DNA from 2 places in the Virgibacillus halodenitrificans genome. Region 1 is predicted to be linked to the other one. Evidence: a T-box and tRNA genes for the amino acid it is inferred to sense, from the RefSeq annotation. Region 1 holds a T-box; the other holds one or more tRNA genes.

Evidence for each region. The T-box of region 1 lies ahead of tyrS (tyrosine--tRNA ligase). A T-box ahead of a tRNA ligase gene usually reads a tRNA of that ligase, here a tRNA-Tyr.
Region 2: it has a tRNA-Tyr gene. The T-box ahead of tyrS (tyrosine--tRNA ligase) is inferred to sense a tRNA for this amino acid. The anticodon was not compared.

What each region holds. Positions count from the first base shown of each region.
Region 1 covers NZ_CP017962.1:1,416,556-1,422,674, forward strand. The annotation lists gene BME96_RS07445 (transglycosylase domain-containing protein) at 1-1,808, opposite strand, end outside; T-box leader at 1,925-2,147, shown strand; gene tyrS (tyrosine--tRNA ligase) at 2,240-3,511, shown strand; gene rpsD (30S ribosomal protein S4) at 3,843-4,445, opposite strand; gene BME96_RS07460 (sensor domain-containing diguanylate cyclase) at 4,787-6,119, shown strand, end outside.
Region 2 covers NZ_CP017962.1:656,206-662,324, reverse strand. The annotation lists gene BME96_RS03440 (DUF4317 domain-containing protein) at 1-25, opposite strand, end outside; gene BME96_RS03435 (metallophosphoesterase family protein) at 483-1,580, opposite strand; tRNA gene BME96_RS03430 (tRNA-Leu) at 2,003-2,086, opposite strand; tRNA gene BME96_RS03425 (tRNA-Cys) at 2,094-2,167, opposite strand; tRNA gene BME96_RS03420 (tRNA-Gly) at 2,177-2,251, opposite strand; tRNA gene BME96_RS03415 (tRNA-Gln) at 2,255-2,329, opposite strand; tRNA gene BME96_RS03410 (tRNA-His) at 2,355-2,427, opposite strand; tRNA gene BME96_RS03405 (tRNA-Trp) at 2,438-2,511, opposite strand; tRNA gene BME96_RS03400 (tRNA-Tyr) at 2,534-2,618, opposite strand; tRNA gene BME96_RS03395 (tRNA-Phe) at 2,640-2,715, opposite strand; tRNA gene BME96_RS03390 (tRNA-Asp) at 2,754-2,830, opposite strand; tRNA gene BME96_RS03385 (tRNA-Met) at 2,878-2,954, opposite strand; tRNA gene BME96_RS03380 (tRNA-Val) at 2,976-3,051, opposite strand; tRNA gene BME96_RS03375 (tRNA-Glu) at 3,056-3,130, opposite strand; tRNA gene BME96_RS03370 (tRNA-Ser) at 3,147-3,238, opposite strand; tRNA gene BME96_RS03365 (tRNA-Asn) at 3,241-3,315, opposite strand; rRNA gene rrf (5S ribosomal RNA) at 3,352-3,467, opposite strand; rRNA gene BME96_RS03355 (23S ribosomal RNA) at 3,622-6,119, opposite strand, start outside.

The DNA of each region.
Region 1 (6,119 bases):
TCATGTTGATAAATTACATCACCGTCATTTGTAGTTATTTTTTCAATCATATAACCATCAACAAACTTACCGTTATTTCCGAAGGTAGAAAAAGCACTCACATTCTCTTCAACTGTAATTCCTTTTTCAGTAGCTCCAATCGCTAGTGAAGGATATGTTTTTTCTTCTTTGGTTAACGTACTAATTCCCATTTTATCTACTAAATATTCCTTTGCAGGGTTTTCGTGAATCATTCTAGTATATATTTCAGCTGCGGGCATGTTATATGAATTGGTAAGTGCAGTTCTTGCAGATATTATTCCATAATGTCCACCACCGTAGTTACTAGGCTCGTTATAGTCCCAACCCGGCAACTTTTTTGCATAGTCAGCTAGCACAGTACCAGGCTGAATATAGCCTTTCTCCATAGCTGGTGCATAGTCTAGTAATGGTTTAATGGTACTCCCTGGTGATCTGAGCGTTTCAGTAGCATGTCTATTTTGGTTGTCCTTATGCCCACGCCCGCCAACAAAGCTAATTATTTTACCTGTGCTATTTTCTCTTAAAACAGCTCCTGTTTGTACTTTTTCAGTTATTTCAACTGTTTTGCCGGTTTCCGGATTGGTATCCGTAAATGTGCGGTCTGGTCCATAATGTTCGTAGTTCTTTGCTACTTTCTGAAACACGTCGTAAATTTTCTTATCTATAGTAGAATAGATGTGAAAACCATCTGTTTCAATAGAACGTTCAGCAAGAATCGAATATTCTTCATTTAACTTTTTATTCCCTTTCACATCTTCCAAGGTGTAGCCGTCTTTTTCAATCAAGTATTCTTTTATAATATTTTTTGCCCTTTCTTGCAATTCTACAGTCAAGTAAGGGTATTCTTCAATTGGTGATTTTTTACCCTTGGCGAAATCTGACTTAATATCGTATTCCATGGCTTCTTTGTATTGTTTTTCTGAGATATACTCTGCATCATACATTCTATTAAGCACAGATTTCATTCTGTTAATTCCAGGCTGCAAACCGCTTTCTTCTTTTAACCCACCGCCATTTGCAAAAGGTGTATAGGCAGAAGGGCTCTGTGGAAGTCCAGCAAGATATGCAGCCTGAGCCAAGTTTACTTCGTCCGCATTTAATCCAAATATACCTTGAGCCGCTGTTTGAATACCAGCGATGTTTTGACCGGAAGCGTTTCTACCATATGGAACGATGTTTAAATATGCTTCCAAAATCTCGTCTTTTTCAAAGAAACGTTCTAAACGTAGTGCAAGAAGTATTTCTTTTGCTTTTCTCTCAAAAGACACTTCGTTAGTTAAGATTTGGTTTTTAATTAATTGCTGAGTTAATGTACTACCACCAGTCTTTACATCGGAATTAAGAGCTTCCTGCATGATAGCTCTGACAATTGCTTTAGGAACTACTCCTTTATGTTCTTCAAAATATTCATCTTCTGTAGCGATTACTGCATCAATTAAGGTTGGGGATATTTTATCTAACGAGGTTTCTTCTCTATGTATGTCGGATCGCACATCACCCAAATAAATTTTATCGGCAAAATAGAGACTCGTAGTTTCTTCATAATTATAGATGTCTTTTTTCATCGCTTCTTTGCTTCGAATTGGTTCATCTTTTACTAGTGAGGCAAAGTAGCCAGCTCCAATTCCACCTGCAAAGAACATGCCTATGAAACTAATAATCAAAAAGAAAAGAATAACATTCCAAACTACATCATATGTAACTCGAGAAGACTTTTGAACCTTTCCTGTTTTCCATAAGTGTTTAACTTTCTTGCTATATTTTTGAAATAATTGCTTGAAATCCATAGCAAAACCTCCTAAATTCAAGTACTATTATAGCATAATTAAAATTAAGGGGTATACAAAATTTATAAGAGCCTTGCATTTAAAAATGGAATATGGTATTAATAAATGTACTATATTATTTTGCAATGAAGGAATTACAGTAGTTATGCAGATCACTGTTTAAGAGACCTGACGGTTGGTGGAAGTCAGGACAAATTTGCAGGCGAATTACAATCTGGAGCATACTTTCCTTTCATCTTTATACAGATAACTGGAAAGCGGTGGAAACATCGTTAACAATCCTAAGTGGCAAATTTATTTGCAACAAGGGTGGTACCGCGTGTTAAACTCGTCCCTTTTCTATAGGGAGGAGTTTTTTTATTTGGCTATTTTTTTAACAGTAGACCTACAAAAGTAATTGCAATTAATTTTATGATGGAGTGTGAGGAAGAATGGATATTTTGCAGGACTTAGAAAAAAGAGGTTTAATTCATCAAACAACGGATAGAGAAGGACTGGAAAAACACTTGGCAGAAAACCAAGTTACCTTATATTGTGGATTTGATCCAACAGCAGACAGCCTTCATATTGGCCATCTGTTACCAATTACTATGTTAAAAAGATTCCAAAAAGCCGGGCATAAACCAATTGCGCTTGTTGGTGGTGGTACCGGTATGATAGGCGATCCAAGTGGTCGTACTAGTGAGCGTTCTTTGAATGAAGCTCATGTAGTTAAAGGGTTTAGTGAAAAAATAAAGCAGCAAATAGCTAAACTTGTTGAGTTTAATCAAGGAGATAATCCTGTAGTTGCACGTAACAATCATGATTGGTTATCCAATATGACTATTATTGATTTTCTTAGAGATGCAGGAAAGCATTTTGGGATAAACTATATGCTCGCAAAAGAATCTGTATCGGCAAGAATCGAGCAGGGAATCACGTACACAGAATTCAGTTATATGATTTTGCAATCTCTTGACTTTCTTAAGCTATATGAACAAGAGAACTGTACGCTGCAAATAGGCGGAAGTGATCAATGGGGAAATATTACAGCAGGCATGGAACTTATTCGTCGATCTCGCGAGCAGGAAAGCGATGAAATTAAGGTATTTGGTCTTACGGTTCCTTTAATTACGAAAGCGGATGGGACAAAGTTTGGAAAGACAGCAGGCGGCGCTGTGTGGCTTGATCCGGAAAAAACATCTCCCTATGAATTCTACCAATTTTGGGTTAATACAGATGATCGAGATGTAATTAAGTTCCTACGTTACTTCACATTTATTTCTGATGAAGAGATGGCTGAACTGGAAAGTGAAGTTAAAGACCAACCTGAAAAAAGGGTAGCTCAACGAAGATTAGCTGAGGAAATGACTAAAGAGGTTCATAGTCAGGAGGCTCTTGAACAGGCACAGAAAATTTCAGCCGCATTATTCAGTGGAGATATCAAACAATTAACTGCAACAGAAATTAAACAAGGCTTTAAGGATGTACCAACATACAAAGCTGCGAAAAACGAAATAGATTTAATAGAACTACTTGTTGATGCTTCTATTTCTTCCTCTAAAAGACAGGCAAGAGAAGATATTACCAATGGAGCTGTCTATATTAATGGAGAGCGTCAACAGGAACTAGGCTATGTAGTAAGTAAAGAGGATCGTATTGGTGATATGTTTACTGTAATCCGAAGAGGGAAGAAGAAATATTTTCTTATTGACTTTAGTTAATGCTGGCAAGGGCAATTTATAATTGTCCTTGCTTTTTAAATGGAGATAGAGTAAAGCGATGGGAGATACTCGCCGAAGAACAGATTAATTGGCAGGAGAGCAAAAGTATCCGCCGCAGAATAAGATAATCCGCCTTACCTATTCATGAACTAATATATAGGGTTTAACTTAGCATGCATTATTTCCTGAAACGGCTGTTTACAGTATTATCAAGTTAGTCCGCAGGTTATATATTTTGCGAATCATTGAATAGCCCCAACATATATACTAAAGCCAATTTTATAGATTTCAAAGCAACAAAAAAACCGGAGGACATCCTCCGGTTTTTAGCTTAACGAGAGTAGAATTCTACGATAAGCGCTTCGTTAATTTCAGCTGGAAGTTCAGAACGTTCAGGGAAACGAACGAGAGTACCTTCCATTTTATCTGCATCAAATGTTAAATATTCAGGAATGAAGTTATTAACTTCAATCGCTTCTTTAACAATATCAAGATTTTTAGACTTTTCACGCAAGCTAACAGCTTGGCCAGGCTTTAAACGGTATGATGGAATATCCACACGAGAACCATCAACAAGAACATGACCATGGTTAACTAGCTGACGAGCTTGTCTGCGAGTACGAGCAAGTCCCAAGCGGTAAACGATATTATCAAGGCGAGAATCAAGAAGAATCATGAAGTTTTCACCATGAATACCTTTCATTTTACCAGCAAGGTTGAATAAATTACGGAATTGACGTTCGGTCAACCCGTACATGAAGCGAAGCTTTTGCTTCTCTTGCATTTGTAAACCATATTCTGTGATTTTCTTGCGTTGATTCGGTCCATGTTGACCAGGAGCGTAAGGGCGTTTATCTAATTCCTTACCAGTTCCAGTTAATGAAATGCCAAGACGACGTGATTTTTTCCATACTGATCCAGTATAGCGAGCCATAAGACATTTCCTCCTTTTTATTTTATTTGCATAAAATAAACGAGCGTGTTCCAATCCGTTGTCCATTATGTTTTCATGTACCATCGCTCCAGCAGCTAAGAGTTACGCGATACACCTCGTGAGAGAGGAACAAAATGGGTTCAAGCGTCGGTTCACATAGGCTACTTTATTATTTTACACAAAGACTATTGTATATTTTTTGTGGAAAGAAGTCAACCATTCTTTTAAATTATACAAATAAAGTTTAATATATAGGTTATACGTACTAGTTAGTATATAATGAGTATAAAGATAATTTAAATATAGGTGATGAAAAATCATTTCATTTTAGGGTGATGAGAATGACTGAACCGAGAGAAATAATAATGTCTATGAAAAATAAATATTTTGATATATGTACACACTTGGAAGAGTATAACTACCAGCAAATTATTAGCATGCTTGTTTCTTCTTTGAAGATGGTTCTCAATACTCCATTTGTGGCCATGTACACATATAATAAATGGGAAAAAAACTATAAGCTAATCAATGAGATAAATGTGCAGGAAAACTTTTCTCCTAAAAAGATAATAGTGAATGATCAGGAATTGAAACAAATGAGTCCAAAAACTATGTTTAATGCTGTGTTATCAATACAACCTCTTAAAGAATTTAACATCTTATTGTATGCTGGCTGGCTCGAGAAGCAACCATTTTCACAAGAAAATATAGATGAAATACGAGAAGAAACGGAGCGGTTTTTAACTATTATTAAATCCTACTACTTGCAAAAACAGAGCAGAGAGAAAGCTGATCTTTTGTATGAATTCTCTTCAGACTTATTGCCAATGAAGGACAAAGAAGAGATCTTACATTATATTATCCAGAAATTGAGTTTTCTGTATCCAAACTGCGAGTTCCATCTATTATTATCGCATGATCTGGATACAAATTCCGATTTGCCTGTAAAGACAATTGAATATAGTGATGATGTCACCAAAAGGGCAAGTACCCAGGTGTTTATTTCAGGGAGTCTCCAAATTGAAATTGGTGAGACAGGGGAAAATCCTACTTTATATGCTCCGTTAAGTGGGAAACAAGGTGTATACGGAGTACTTCAGGTAATAACGAAAAGTGACTTGCATTTTCTAGATGATATGGCAGATTTTATAAAGGGTGTCGCTGAAATTACTGGAAAAGCGATAGAGAATGCCTCATTATTTGCGCATATAAATCAGTCGATTTCCGATTTGAAACTAATTAATGATACAACACATAAATTAAATTCTAATCTGCAGTTGTCCGAGATAACGAAACATATTAGAAATTTAATTATAGAAGTTTGTCATGCTTCCCAAATTGGATTTATTTATTATTCAGAAACAAAAGAAATCGATTATGAAATTTTGACTGGTAGTACAGCATATTTCACTACAAAACAAGGTCACATGCTTGCAGAATATTTGGTTGGCAGAAACCTGAAAGAAGCAATTTTTTCTGGAGATTTTAAAGAAATTCCGCATTTCCCATATAAGTCCGTGATGGTAACACCGATGACTAATTCAAATACTATTTATGGTTTTATTGTAGTTATGCATGAAGAGCAAGCTTACTTTAGTTTCGAAAGATTTAAGTTATTACAGTTATTAACTCATCATTCAACACTTGCCTTAACAAATACAAGTTTGCGTGAAC
Region 2 (6,119 bases), 760 kb from region 1:
TATTTGCGATATCTTTTTTATTCAATCCTGTTTCACTCCTAAGGCTAATACATATATAACTCTATATCTATTCTATCATTTTTTAGCATGTGTGATTAAATTTAATAGAAAATAAAACGCAATGTGGAAAGGAAAGTTTTGTGCTAGTATTCCTTCATTAGTAATAAATTAAGCGACAGAATCCGTCAAGAATATCTTACATATTCACCAACTACCTAATTCCATTACAAATTAATTTCTAGATTTCTTTCAATTAAGATTCCAAGATTTTTCAAATTCCGTCTTCTTCTTTGCCTGTTATAATAAAGAAGAGATCAATTTCATAGGGGAAGGGACAGAATATGTACCTAACACGTCTCTAAGCTAAACATAAGGGAAAAGACAAGAAAAAAGAACAGCCAGATTCATCTCTTATCAGGACTGTTCTTACTTTTAAAATTAACCTTGCAATTAATATCTAATTAGATTTATTCAAGAATCTCTTATTCAATCCCATAATCTCTAGCAAAGACCATTTGTGTATCGACAAATACATCTTTATCTTTTTCATCCAATGTGAACACTCGAGCTCCACGCAAACGGTTATTTTCCTCGCCACCAAGGCCATACGCCCCAAACCCAGTACTTCCTGCGTAACCAAGCTTAATACCGTAGTAATCACCAACGTATGTATTAATATGGTCATGGCCGGCGAATACACCTTTAACATCCCCGCGTTCTAGCATTGCTGAAAACATACCACTGTTAAATGGACCAGTACAAACACATTCATTTTTCTCTCCGGTTATGTTATGCTTTTTTATTGCTTCTTGATGACTTGCTTGATTAGCCTGGTATGGGCGAGCAAACCACATATACTCAAATTCCGGAAGTGGGATATGCATGAAAGCAAGCGATGGAACTGGATAGCCGTTCTTCTTTTCAAGTTTTTTTGACGTCTCATAATACCACTCGACTTGATCCGTTTTTAGCCAATCATAGGTTTGATAACCTTTAAAATCTTGACCTGCTACTTCATCTGGAGCATACCTTCCACTGTCGAATAACCAGATGTTAAATGCGGCTTTTGCGTTTTTGGAATTCCTGATTTCAATCGAATTATTGCCGGTTCCTGTAACACCTTTTGGGCCAGGCTGGTTCATATTATGTTCATATGACATATAGATATCAAGCATCTTTTCTTCATCTATACCAGTCTTAAATGTATGATCTTCATCGTGATTTCCGAATGTAATTGCCCATTTCACACCACGTTCTTCCATAGGCTGCGCAATATTGTCTATTGCTTTTTTAACTTGTTTTTTGTTTTTTACATCACCTTGTATCATATCACCGTTAATCACAACAAAATCAGGTTTTTCTTCATCTAGAGTTTTCTCCATTAAAGCAACAGTTCGTGGATCAATATCCTCGTCATCCTGCGTGTCGTTAAACTGTACAATCTTAAATTTCCCGTTACTGTTAAATTGCAGTTTTTGATTCTTGTCTGTTTTACCTTCCACAACGTTCATAGAAAAACCAAAAGTGAAAATGAGTGCTAGTCCAAGTGTAATCGTACTAAAAATAGCTTTAAATTTCACACAAAGTTCCTCCTTTAGTAAGTCTTGTCTCAATACTATCAATCATTTATTAACTGACAATAAATTGTGAATTAAGGTTTAGTAAAGATAATTATTTTGTGAGAGACAGGAGTTTAGAAACGAAGAGATGGTTTCCTCGTTTCTTCTATATAAATACGCTTATTACAATTAACAACCTTTTAATTTATCAACTAGAGCTAATGCAATTATTGCCTTTGCGGATGTATGTTTTATGAGTTATTTCTTTGTATATCTCGATTTTTAACCATAAAAAAAAACTCCCCTTCGTTCGTTCAAAGAAAAGCCCCTGTTTACAAATGGACAGGAGACTAGCCACACACATACTGCGTAATATGAACGCAAAAAAGACGACCCTCTAACGAATAAATTTCGCTAAAACGTCGTCGTATTTATATCTATGATACCGGTGGTCGGGGTCGAACCGACACTCCCGTGAAGGAACGGGATTTTGAGTCCCGCGCGTCTGCCAATTCCGCCACACCGGCATGTTCATGGAGGCGGTAACCGGATTTGAACCGGTGATAAAGGTTTTGCAGACCTCTGCCTTACCACTTGGCTATACCGCCATAATATATTGGAGCGGAAGACGGGATTCGAACCCGCGACCCCCACCTTGGCAAGGTGGTGTTCTACCACTGAACTACTTCCGCAATTGGCTGGGCTACTAGGATTCGAACCTAGGATACACGGGATCAAAACCCGATGCCTTACCGCTTGGCTATAGCCCAATATAAGATATTGAATATTAAAAGGGGCGACCGGTGGGGATTGAACCCACGCGTGCCGGAGCCACAATCCGGTGCGTTAACCACTTCGCCACGGCCGCCATATTAAAATGGCAGGGGTAGTAGGAATCGAACCCACATCAAAGGTTTTGGAGACCTTCGTTTTACCATTAAACTATACCCCTACTTATATGTTAAAAAGATAAATGGTGGAGGGGGGCAGATTCGAACTGCCGAACCCTGAGGGAGCGGATTTACAGTCCGCCGCGTTTAGCCACTTCGCTACCCCTCCATATTTATAAAGACAAAAAAATGGTGGCTCGGGACGGAATCGAACCGCCGACACAGGGATTTTCAGTCCCTTGCTCTACCGACTGAGCTACCGAGCCATTTAGTTGTAAAGTACCAACATGGTATTAAATAATAGTGGCGGTCCGGACGGGACTCGAACCCGCGACCTCCTGCGTGACAGGCAGGCATTCTAACCAACTGAACTACCGGACCATATTAATTTGCACTCTTAAGTGCTATTGTCATTCAATGAATTAATTTGGTTGCGGGGGCAGGATTTGAACCTGCGACCTTTGGGTTATGAGCCCAACGAGCTACCGAACTGCTCCACCCCGCGATGTGAATAATTTAAAATTAATGGTGGAGGATGCAGGGCTCGAACCTGCGACCCCCTGCTTGTAAGGCAGGTGCTCTCCCAGCTGAGCTAATCCTCCATGTTGGTGACCCGTACGGGATTCGAACCCGTGTTACCGCCGTGAAAGGGCGGTGTCTTAACCGCTTGACCAACGGGCCATTAATATAAGTAAGGTGGCGGAGAGCGAGGGATTCGAACCCTCGAGGCCGCGGTAACGGCCTACACGATTTCCAATCGTGCTCCTTCGGCCACTCGGACAGCTCTCCATTGGCTCCACAGGTAGGATTCGAACCTACGACCGATCGGTTAACAGCCGATTGCTCTACCACTGAGCTACTGTGGAATAATCCAATATAATGATCAACTTTTTATTGAATATGCCTGGCGGCGTCCTACTCTTGCAGGGACAAAGTCCCAACTACCATCGGCGCTGGAGAGCTTAACTTCTGTGTTCGGCATGAGAACAGGTGTGACCTCTCCGCTATTGCTACCAGACCATTTCAAACTTGATCCGAGTTACTTAGGAATTTTTCATGACAATCATTATTATAATTGTTTCTAGGAAAAAATCAAGTATTTATTGTAAATATGTATGATTTATACCCTAAAAACTAAATAAGAGAAAAACAACGACGATCAAAGAAGAAAATTAGTTAAGTCCTCGATCTATTAGTATCCGTCAGCTCCACGTGTCACCACGCTTCCACCTCGGACCTATCAACCTCATCGTCTCTGAGGGATCTTACTCACTCGAAGTGATGGGAAGTCTCATCTTGAGGGGGGCTTCATGCTTAGATGCTTTCAGCACTTATCCTTGCCACACGTAGCTACCCAGCTATGCTCCTGGCGGAACAACTGGTACACCAGCGGTGTGTCCATCCCGGTCCTCTCGTACTAAGGACAGCTCCTCTCAAACTTCCAACGCCCACGACGGATAGGGACCGAACTGTCTCACGACGTTCTGAACCCAGCTCGCGTACCGCTTTAATGGGCGAACAGCCCAACCCTTGGGACCGACTACAGCCCCAGGATGCGATGAGCCGACATCGAGGTGCCAAACCTCCCCGTCGATGTGAACTCTTGGGGGAGATAAGCCTGTTATCCCCGGGGTAGCTTTTATCCGTTGAGCGATGGCCCTTCCATGCGGAACCACCGGATCACTAAGCCCGACTTTCGTCCCTGCTCGACTTGTAGGTCTCGCAGTCAAGCTCCCTTCTGCCTTTACACTCTACGAATGATTTCCAACCATTCTGAGGGAACCTTTGGGCGCCTCCGTTACCTTTTGGGAGGCGACCGCCCCAGTCAAACTGCCCGCCTGACACTGTCTCCGGACCGGATCACGGCCCTGGGTTAGAATGGTCGTACAGCCAGGGTGGTATCCCACGGATGCCTCCACCGAAGCTGGCGCTCCGGTTTCCAAGGCTCCCACCTATCCTGTACAAGCTGTACAAACATTCAATATCAGGCTACAGTAAAGCTCCACGGGGTCTTTCCGTCCTGTCGCGGGTAATGCGCATCTTCACGCATAGTATAATTTCACCGGGTCTCTCGTTGAGACAGTGCCCAAGTCGTTGCACCTTTCGTGCGGGTCGGAACTTACCCGACAAGGAATTTCGCTACCTTAGGACCGTTATAGTTACGGCCGCCGTTTACTGGGGCTTCGGTTCTGCGCTTCGCGTAAGCTAACGCTTCCCCTTAACCTTCCAGCACCGGGCAGGTGTCAGCCCCTATACTTCGCCTTTCGGCTTCGCAGAGACCTGTGTTTTTGCTAAACAGTCGCTTGGGCCTATTCACTGCGGCTCCTCCTTAAAGGAGCACCCCTTCTCCCGAAGTTACGGGGTCATTTTGCCGAGTTCCTTAACGAGAGTTCTCCCGCTCACCTTAGGATTCTCTCCTCGCCTACCTGTGTCGGTTTGCGGTACGGGCACCTATGAACTCACTAGAGGATTTTCTTGGCAGTGTGAAATCAGGAACTTCGGTACTCTATTTCCCTCCCCATCACAGCTTGAAATTGTTGGACGGATTTGCCTATCCAACTTTCTCACTGCTTGGGCGCACACATCCATCGGTGCGCATTCCTTATCCTACTGCGTCCCCCCATCGTTCAAACGCTCATGAGGTGGTACAGGAATATCTACCTGTTGTCCATCGCCTACGCCTTTCGGCCTCGGCTTAGGTCCCGACTAACCCTGAGAGGACGAGCCTTCCTCAGGAAACCTTAGGCTTTCGGTGAAAGAGATTCTCACTCTTTTTTCGCTACTCATACCGGCATTCTCACTTCCAAGCGCTCCACCAGTCCTCACGGTCTGACTTCACAGCACTTGGAACGCTCTCCTACCATTGTTCGTAAGAACAATCCGCAGCTTCGGTGATACGTTTAGCCCCGGTACATTTTCGGCGCAGAGTCACTCGACCAGTGAGCTATTACGCACTCTTTAAATGGTGGCTGCTTCTAAGCCAACATCCTGGTTGTCTGGGCAACTCCACATCCTTTTCCACTTAACGTATACTTTGGGACCTTAGCTGGCGGTCTGGGCTGTTTCCCTTTCGACTATGAACCTTATCACCCATAGTCTGACTCCCAAGTCTAAGTAGCTGGCATTCGGAGTTTGACTGAATTCGGTAACCCGATGAGGGCCCCTAGTCCAATCAGTGCTCTACCTCCAGTACTCATTCCTTGAGGCTAGCCCTAAAGCTATTTCGGAGAGAACCAGCTATCTCCGTGTTCGATTGGCATTTCACCCCTACCCACACCTCATCCCCGCATTTTTCAACATACGTGGGTTCGGGCCTCCAGTCAGTGTTACCTGACCTTCACCCTGGACATGGGTAGATCACACGGTTTCGGGTCTACGACCACATACTCAAATCGCCCTATTCAGACTCGCTTTCGCTGCGGCTCCGTGTCTTCCACTTAACCTTGCATGGGATCGTAACTCGCCGGTCCATTCTACAAAAGGTACGCCGTCACCCATAAACGGGCTTCGACTACTTGTAGGCACACGGTTTCAGGTTCTCTTTCACTCCCCTCCCGGGGTGCTTTTCACCTTTCCCTCACGGTACTGGTTCACTATCGGTCACTAGGGAGTATTTAGCCTTGGGAGATGGTCCTCCCGGATTCCGACGGAATTTCTCGTGTTCCGCCGT